Regions from separate parts of the Geodermatophilus sp. SYSU D01105 genome, predicted to be linked through region 2. Evidence: predicted binding sites of a transcription regulator. Region 2 holds the regulator's gene; each other region holds the start of a gene.

Region 1 (2,267 bases), on a different contig from region 2:
TCGAGGAGGCCCAGGCCGTCGCCGGGCGCCTGTCGGGTCTGACCGTGCGGGTGCCGGCCCGCGCCGGTGAGGGTGGCCGCCTGTTCGGCCGGGTCACCACCGCCGACGTCGTGAACGCCGTGACCGCCGCGGGCGGCCCCGAGCTCGACCGTCGCCGGGTGGAGCTGCCCAGCAGCATCAAGACCACCGGACAGCACACCGTGACCGTGCGGGTGCACCCCGAGGTGACCACCCAGCTGGCGATCGAGGTCGTCCCCGGTTGACAGCGGACCCCTCCCGGAGGGGTCACAGTGCCCGCGAGGGGCGTCGGACTCCGGTCCGGCGCCCCTCGCGGCGTTGCGGGGCCGGTCGGCCGACCGCAGGGCCAGCGAGACCTGGCCGGGCAGGTCCCCGACGTGCCGGATCTCCCCCTCCGGCGAGCTCGCCCCCTGCCCCGAGCACACGAGCACCCGGCGCGCGCCCTCGACGAGCTGTGCCTGGTCGAAGGCGACGGCCTCCCCCCAGGACCACGGGTCGACCAGCGTGCGGCCGACTGCCGTGGGACCTCCCCTCCACGGCCGCCGTCGCGGGCTGCGACGGTCGGCGTCGCGCAGCCACGGTGGCCTGTCCGGTCGACCTGTGGACGTGTGACCCGTGGGGCTGCTGTGCGGGGGTGGCGACACGCCGGGGCGCGACACCCGGATTTCACGCGGCTTTTTCCCGTCCACACCCCGTGGGTCGTCTCTGCGCAGGTCAGACGCGGGATACGCGGGTGTCCCCGCGGCCGTCCCCCGCTGTCTCCACATGTCGACACGTCTGTGTCCACCGACTTGTCCACAAGTTGTGCAGAACGGGGTGCACACCGGTGTTGGACGGGTCCGTCCGGTGTTCCTAACGTCCTCTCCGGCTCCCCCGGCAGGCACGAACTGTCGGTGTCCCGGGGTAGCAATGACCCGAACAGACGTTCGAGTCAGGCGTACGTCGTTTCTGGTGCTTCCCCCACCAGGCCCCGGTCCTCCGGCCGGGGTCTGTTCGCGGGTGCGCTGGTGAGTGGATGGAGGAACCACCGTGGCGGTGGCCGACGACTTCAGCCGACCGACCCCGACGGCTCCGCAGTACGACCGGCAGCCGCCGCAGGACGTCGCGGCGGAGCAGTCGGTGCTCGGCGGCATGCTGCTGAGCAAGGACGCGATCGCCGACGTCGTCGAGGTGCTGGCCGGCAACGACTTCTACCGCCCGGCGCACCAGGTGATCTTCGACTGCATCCTCGACCTGTACGGGCGGGGTGAGCCGGCCGACGCGATCACCGTGGCCGCCGAGCTCAACCGCACCGACCAGCTGTCGAAGATGGGGGGTGCGGTCTACCTGCACACGCTGATCCAGTCGACACCCACCGCCGCCAACGCCGGCTACTACGCCGCGATCGTCGCCGAGCAGGCCACGCTGCGCCGGCTGGTCGAGGCCGGCACCCGCGTCGTGCAGCTGGGGTACGGCGCGGCCGGCGGCAAGGGCGACGTCGACGACATCGTCGACCGTGCCCAGCAGGAGATCTACGAGGTCACCGAGAAGCGGATGAGCGAGGACTACGCGCGCCTCGAGGACGTCCTGCAGCCGACGATGGACGAGCTGGACGCCATCGCCTCTCGCGGCGGCACCGCCCGCGGCGTGCCCACCGGCATCCGCGACCTCGACGAGCTCACCAACGGCCTGCAGGCCGGCCAGATGGTCGTCATCGCCGCGCGGCCCGGTGTGGGCAAGGCCCTGGCCCTGGACACGCCGATCGCGACGCCCACGGGCTGGACGACGATGGGTGACATCCGTGTCGGGGAGCAGGTCATGGGCTCCGACGGCCGGCCGACGACGGTGGTGGCCGCCACCGAGGTGATGACCGGGCGTCCCTGCTACGAGGTGCACTTCTCCGATGGCTCGGTGATCGTCGCCGACGCCCTGCACCAGTGGCTGACGGAGACCCGGGCCAGCCGGAGGTCCGCGCAGGCGGCGCGCACGGGCTCCAACCGGTACCGCAACCAGCGGACGTTCGCGCAGGTCCGGACGACGGAGGAGATCGCCCGCACCGTCCGGTGCACGACGAAGGACGCCCGGCTCAACCACTCGGTCGCCAACGCCGCCCCGCTGGAGCTGCCGGAGGCCGACCTCCCCTTGCCGCCGTACGCGCTCGGCGTCTGGCTCGGCGACGGGACCTCCCGGGCCGCCCACTTCACCAGCGACGACCCGGAGATCGCCGCGTACATCGAGGGCGACGGCCTCGTCGTGGAGCCCACCGGCGT
Region 2 (2,267 bases):
CGACCCCCGGCTGGCGGAGCTCTCCGGCCTCGTGGTCGTGGACGACCGCATGCTGGCCGTCAACGACGGCGGGGAGCGGCTCGACGTCCACGTCCTGGACGCCACCTGTCAGGTGGTCGACGTGCGCAGCGCGCCGGTCGACCCCTATGACCCCGAGGACCTCGCGGTCGGCGCCGACGGGACGGTGTGGCTGGCCGACACCGGCGACAACAACGGCACGCGGGAGACGGTGGCGCTGCTGGCCCTGCGGCCGGACGGCAGCACCGCGGTGTACCGGCTGGCCTTCCCGGAGGGGCCCCGGGACGTGGAGGCGCTGCTCCTCGCGCCGGACGGCACGCCCTACCTGGTGACCAAGGAGGTGCTCGGCGCCAGCTCGGTGTACCGCCCGGTGAGCGCGCTCGTCGACGCCGGCACGGTGGGCCTCACCGAGGTGGCGGGTGTCGAGTTCACCCTCACCGGGACCCCGGGCGGCCCGGTCGGTCGCGCCGGGCAGCTCATGGTCACCGGGGGAGCGGTCTCGGCCGATGGCCGGTTCCTGGCCCTGCGGACCTACACCGACGCCTACGTCTGGCCGCTGTCGGGTTCGGACGTGGCGGGTGCGCTGGCCGCCGACCCGGTCCGGCTGCCCCTGCCCGCGTCACCGCAGGGTGAGGCGGTCAGCTTCACCGCCGACGCCTCGGGCCTGGTCGTGACCAGCGAGGGACTGCCCGCCGACGTCACCGTCGTCCCGTTGGGCCAGCTCCCGAGCGCCGCCGCACCGTCGGCGTCGGAGGACGGCTCCCTCCCTGACCTGCTCAGCACCGACGACGGCGGCATGCCGGCGATCGCGGCGGCCGCGATCGCGGCCGTGGTCGCCGCGGCCCTGGTGTGGGTCGGCGGGAGGCTGCGCCGGCGCTCCTGAGCCCGGCCGGCGCCTGTGGTCAGACCCGGCGCAGCACGGTGACGACGCGACCGAGGATGGTCGCCTCGTCACCCGGGATGGGCTCGTAGGCGGGGTTGTGCGGCAGCAGCCACACGTGGCCGTCACGACGCTTGTAGGTCTTGACCGTTGCCTCGCCGTCGATCATGGCGGCCACGATCTCGCCGTTCTCGGCCGTCGGCTGCTGGCGCACCACGACCCAGTCGCCGTCGCAGATGGCCGCCTCGACCATCGAGTCGCCGGCGACCTTGAGCATGAAGAGGGTGCCCTCGCCGACCAGTTCCCGGGGCAGCGGGAAGACGTCCTCGACCGCCTGCTCGGCGAGCACCGGGCCACCGGCGGCGATCCGGCCGACGAGCGGGACGTAGGTGGGGGCCGGCGCCTCGTCGGTGCCGGCCGGGGTGGCGGTGGCCACGAGCTCGCCAGGTGCGTCGCCGGGCAGGCGGACGTCGAGGGCCCGGGGCCGGTTCGGGTCGCGGCGCAGCCAGCCCTTCTTCTGCAGGACCGTGAGCTGGTGGGCCACCGAGGAGGCCGAGGACAGGCCGACGGCCTCACCGATCTCGCGCACCGAGGGCGGGTAGCCCCGGCGGTCGATGGAGTCGCGGATGACCTCGAGGACGCGCCGCTGGCGCTGGGTCAGGCCGTCCCCGGCCTCGCTCCGGTCGGGGAAGGTCCGCACGGCCGCCGTCTCGGTGGCCGCCGGCGCGCCGGTCGTCCTCCGGCGGCTCCCCGACGTCCCGCTCTTCTCCGCCACCGTCGCCTCCTCGCCGGCTGCTGTCGCAGCACGTCTCGTCGTTCGGGACCGACCGTAGCGTGCCGGGGTCCCTCGATCAAACAGGTGTTCGAACTGCAGGCCAGGGCGCGATGGCGTTCGTCGGACCCATCCGGTAGACATCGCACAGCCGTTCGAATCGAACAGGCGTTCGACGGCTCGGGTGAGCGGTGGGAGGAGTGGTCGTGGCGGGCGTGCGGCAGGCGGTGCTGGACTTCGACGACGCGGTGCAGGTGCCCTGGCGGCCCCGGCTCCGTGCGGTCCCGGTGGCCGACGACGGTGCGACCGGGCGCCGTCCACGGCCTCCGGTGTCGCGGGCAGCCGTGTCCCGGGTCGGCGCCTGCCGGCCCGAGTCGGTCCGGGCGGCCGACGACGGTGCGGCCGGGCCCGTCGGCTCGTCGGCCACCCGGCCGGGTCCGGCGCGGCCCGGGCAGGCGCGCCCGGGCCCGGCCCGGCCGGCGGGGGCCGCGGTGCCCGGTCCCCCCGCGGGGCGGCCCGTGCGCGGCGGGTGTGGCCGGGTGCGGCGCCGGCCGGGTCCGGGGGTGCGGCTGACCCGCAGGGCGCGCCGGCTGGCGG
Region 3 (2,267 bases), on a different contig from region 2:
CCCCAACCTGGCCGGCCCGGGCGAGTTTCTGGGCGACTCGCTCGGCCTGCCCCCGCTCACCGGCGCGTTCGCCATCTCGATGGCGGTCTTCGCCGTGGTGGCGGTGGGCCTGCTCGTCCTCCTGCGACCGGACCCGCTGCTGCTGGCCCGGCGGCTGAGGGGCACGGGGGCCGGCGGTGTCGTCCGCCCACGGCGGGCGACCGCGACGGCGTTGCGCGCGGTGTGGGCCGACCCGGGCGGCCGCCTGGGCCTGACCGCGGTCGTCGTCTCCCACTCGGTGATGGTCGGCGTGATGGTGATGACGCCCGTGCACATGGGGCACGCCGGGGGCCCGGAGGGGACGACGCTGCGCGTCATCGGCCTCGTGATCAGCGTGCACGTCGCCGGCATGTACCTGTTCTCCCCACTGGTGGGGCAGCTGGCCGACCGGGTCGGGCGCCGCGCCGTCGTCGCCGTGGCCGCGGCGCTGTTGCTGGCCGCGGCAGCGCTCGCCGGCACAGCCGCCCCTGGGGCGGCCCTCCAGCTGGGGGCGGGCCTGTTGCTGCTGGGCCTGGGCTGGTCCTGCGGGCTGATCGCCGGCTCCACCCTGGTGACCGAGTCGGTCGGGGAGCAGCAGCGGCCCACGGCGCAGGGCGGGACGGACCTGCTCATGGGACTGGGCGCGGCGCTGGCCGGCGTCGTCGGTGGCCCGCTGTTGACCTTCGGCGGCTACGGGCTCGTGGCGGCGGTGTCGGCTGCGCTGGTCGTCCCGCTCGTGCTGGTCTGGGCCCGGGCCGGCCTGGTGCCGGACCCGGCTCAGCGCCCCCGGTAGTTGCGGTAGAGCAGGACCAGCGAGACCACGAGGCACAGCACGATGCCGATCTCGAGGACGAGGTCCCACGTCGACGACCCGGTGCTGGGGATCACACGACCAGCGTAGGAGCCCGCCGGCCCGGGCGGTCCTCCGCGAGCGCGCGCTAGCGTCGAGGACGTGCGCCTGCAGGATTTCTGGTCCCGCCTCACCTCCCACTTCGGCTCCATGCGGGCCGAGAGCGTGGCCCGTGACCACGTCTTCGCCTCCCTCGGCGGGCGCACCGCGGTCGAGGCGATCGAGGCGGGACTCCCGGTGCGCAGGGTGTGGCTGGCCATCTGTGAGGAGTACGACGTCCCGCAGAAGGAGCGGTGAGTCGACGGCGCGGCGTGTCACCCTGGCAGTCGAACACACGTTCGGTCTAGATTGGTCCGGCAGTCCACAGGCCGGGTGCCCGTCCACAGGTCCACCGGTTCCCCCGGAAGTGTCAGACCCCCGCCCTAGCGTCGACACCGACCCGCTCCACGCGACTTCCCGAAGGTGAGCACCATGGCAACGCTCGACCGCGACAAGGCCCTCGACATGGCCCTCGCCCAGATCGACAAGCAGTTCGGCAAGGGCTCGGTCATGCGGCTGGGCGACAACGCCGCACAGGCGATCAAGGTCATCCCGACCGGCTCCATCGCCCTCGACATCGCACTCGGCATCGGCGGCCTCCCGCGCGGCCGCGTCATCGAGGTGTACGGCCCCGAGGCCTCCGGTAAGACGACGGTCGCCCTCCACGCGGTGGCCAACGCCCAGGCCGCAGGTGGCATCGCGGCGTTCATCGACGCCGAGCACGCGCTCGACCCGGAGTACGCCCGCGCGATCGGTGTCGACACCGACGCCCTGCTGGTGAGCCAGCCCGACACCGGTGAGCAGGCGCTCGAGATCGCCGACATGCTGATCCGCTCCGGCGCGCTCGACATCATCGTCATCGACTCGGTCGCCGCCCTGGTGCCCCGCGCCGAGATCGAGGGCGAGATGGGTGACAGCCACGTCGGTCTGCAGGCCCGGCTGATGAGCCAGGCGCTGCGCAAGATCACCGGTGCACTGAACAGCTCCGGCACCACCGCGATCTTCATCAACCAGCTGCGCGAGAAGGTCGGCGTCGTCTACGGCTCCCCGGAGGTCACCACCGGTGGCCGCGCGCTGAAGTTCTACTCGTCGGTCCGGCTGGACGTCCGTCGCATCGAGACCCTCAAGCAGGGGACCGAGGCCGTCGGCAGCCGGGTGCGCGTGAAGGTCGTCAAGAACAAGGTGGCCGCACCGTTCAAGCAGGCCGAGCTCGACCTCCTCTGGGGCACCGGCTTCAGCCGCGAGGGCGGCCTGATCGATGCCGGTGTCGAGCAGGGCTTCATCCGCAAGTCCGGCGCCTGGTACACGTACGAGGGCGACCAGCTCGGTCAGGGCAAGGAGAACGTCCGCAGCTTCCTGC

Evidence for each region. The regulator LexA, encoded in region 2, represses DNA repair genes until DNA is damaged. The targets are predictions, from matches to a motif close to TCGAACANNTGTTCGA.
Region 1: a site for LexA is predicted at 933-948, ahead of dnaB (replicative DNA helicase). Genes of this name have one in related genera too.
Region 3: a site for LexA is predicted at 1,195-1,210, ahead of recA (recombinase RecA). Genes of this name have one in related genera too.

The regions. Positions count from the first base shown of each region.
Region 1 covers NZ_JBJGYR010000007.1:51,229-53,495, reverse strand. Annotated here, with positions in the region: gene rplI (50S ribosomal protein L9) at 1-263, shown strand, start outside; gene dnaB (replicative DNA helicase) at 1,048-2,267, shown strand, end outside.
Region 2 covers NZ_JBJGYR010000024.1:58,143-60,409, reverse strand. Annotated here, with positions in the region: gene ACI79I_RS20350 (hypothetical protein) at 1-901, shown strand, start outside; gene lexA (transcriptional repressor LexA) at 921-1,673, opposite strand; gene ACI79I_RS20340 (LysM peptidoglycan-binding domain-containing protein) at 1,877-2,267, shown strand, end outside.
Region 3 covers NZ_JBJGYR010000033.1:3,153-5,419, reverse strand. Annotated here, with positions in the region: gene ACI79I_RS22480 (MFS transporter) at 1-811, shown strand, start outside; gene ACI79I_RS22475 (DUF3046 domain-containing protein) at 971-1,165, shown strand; gene recA (recombinase RecA) at 1,340-2,267, shown strand, end outside.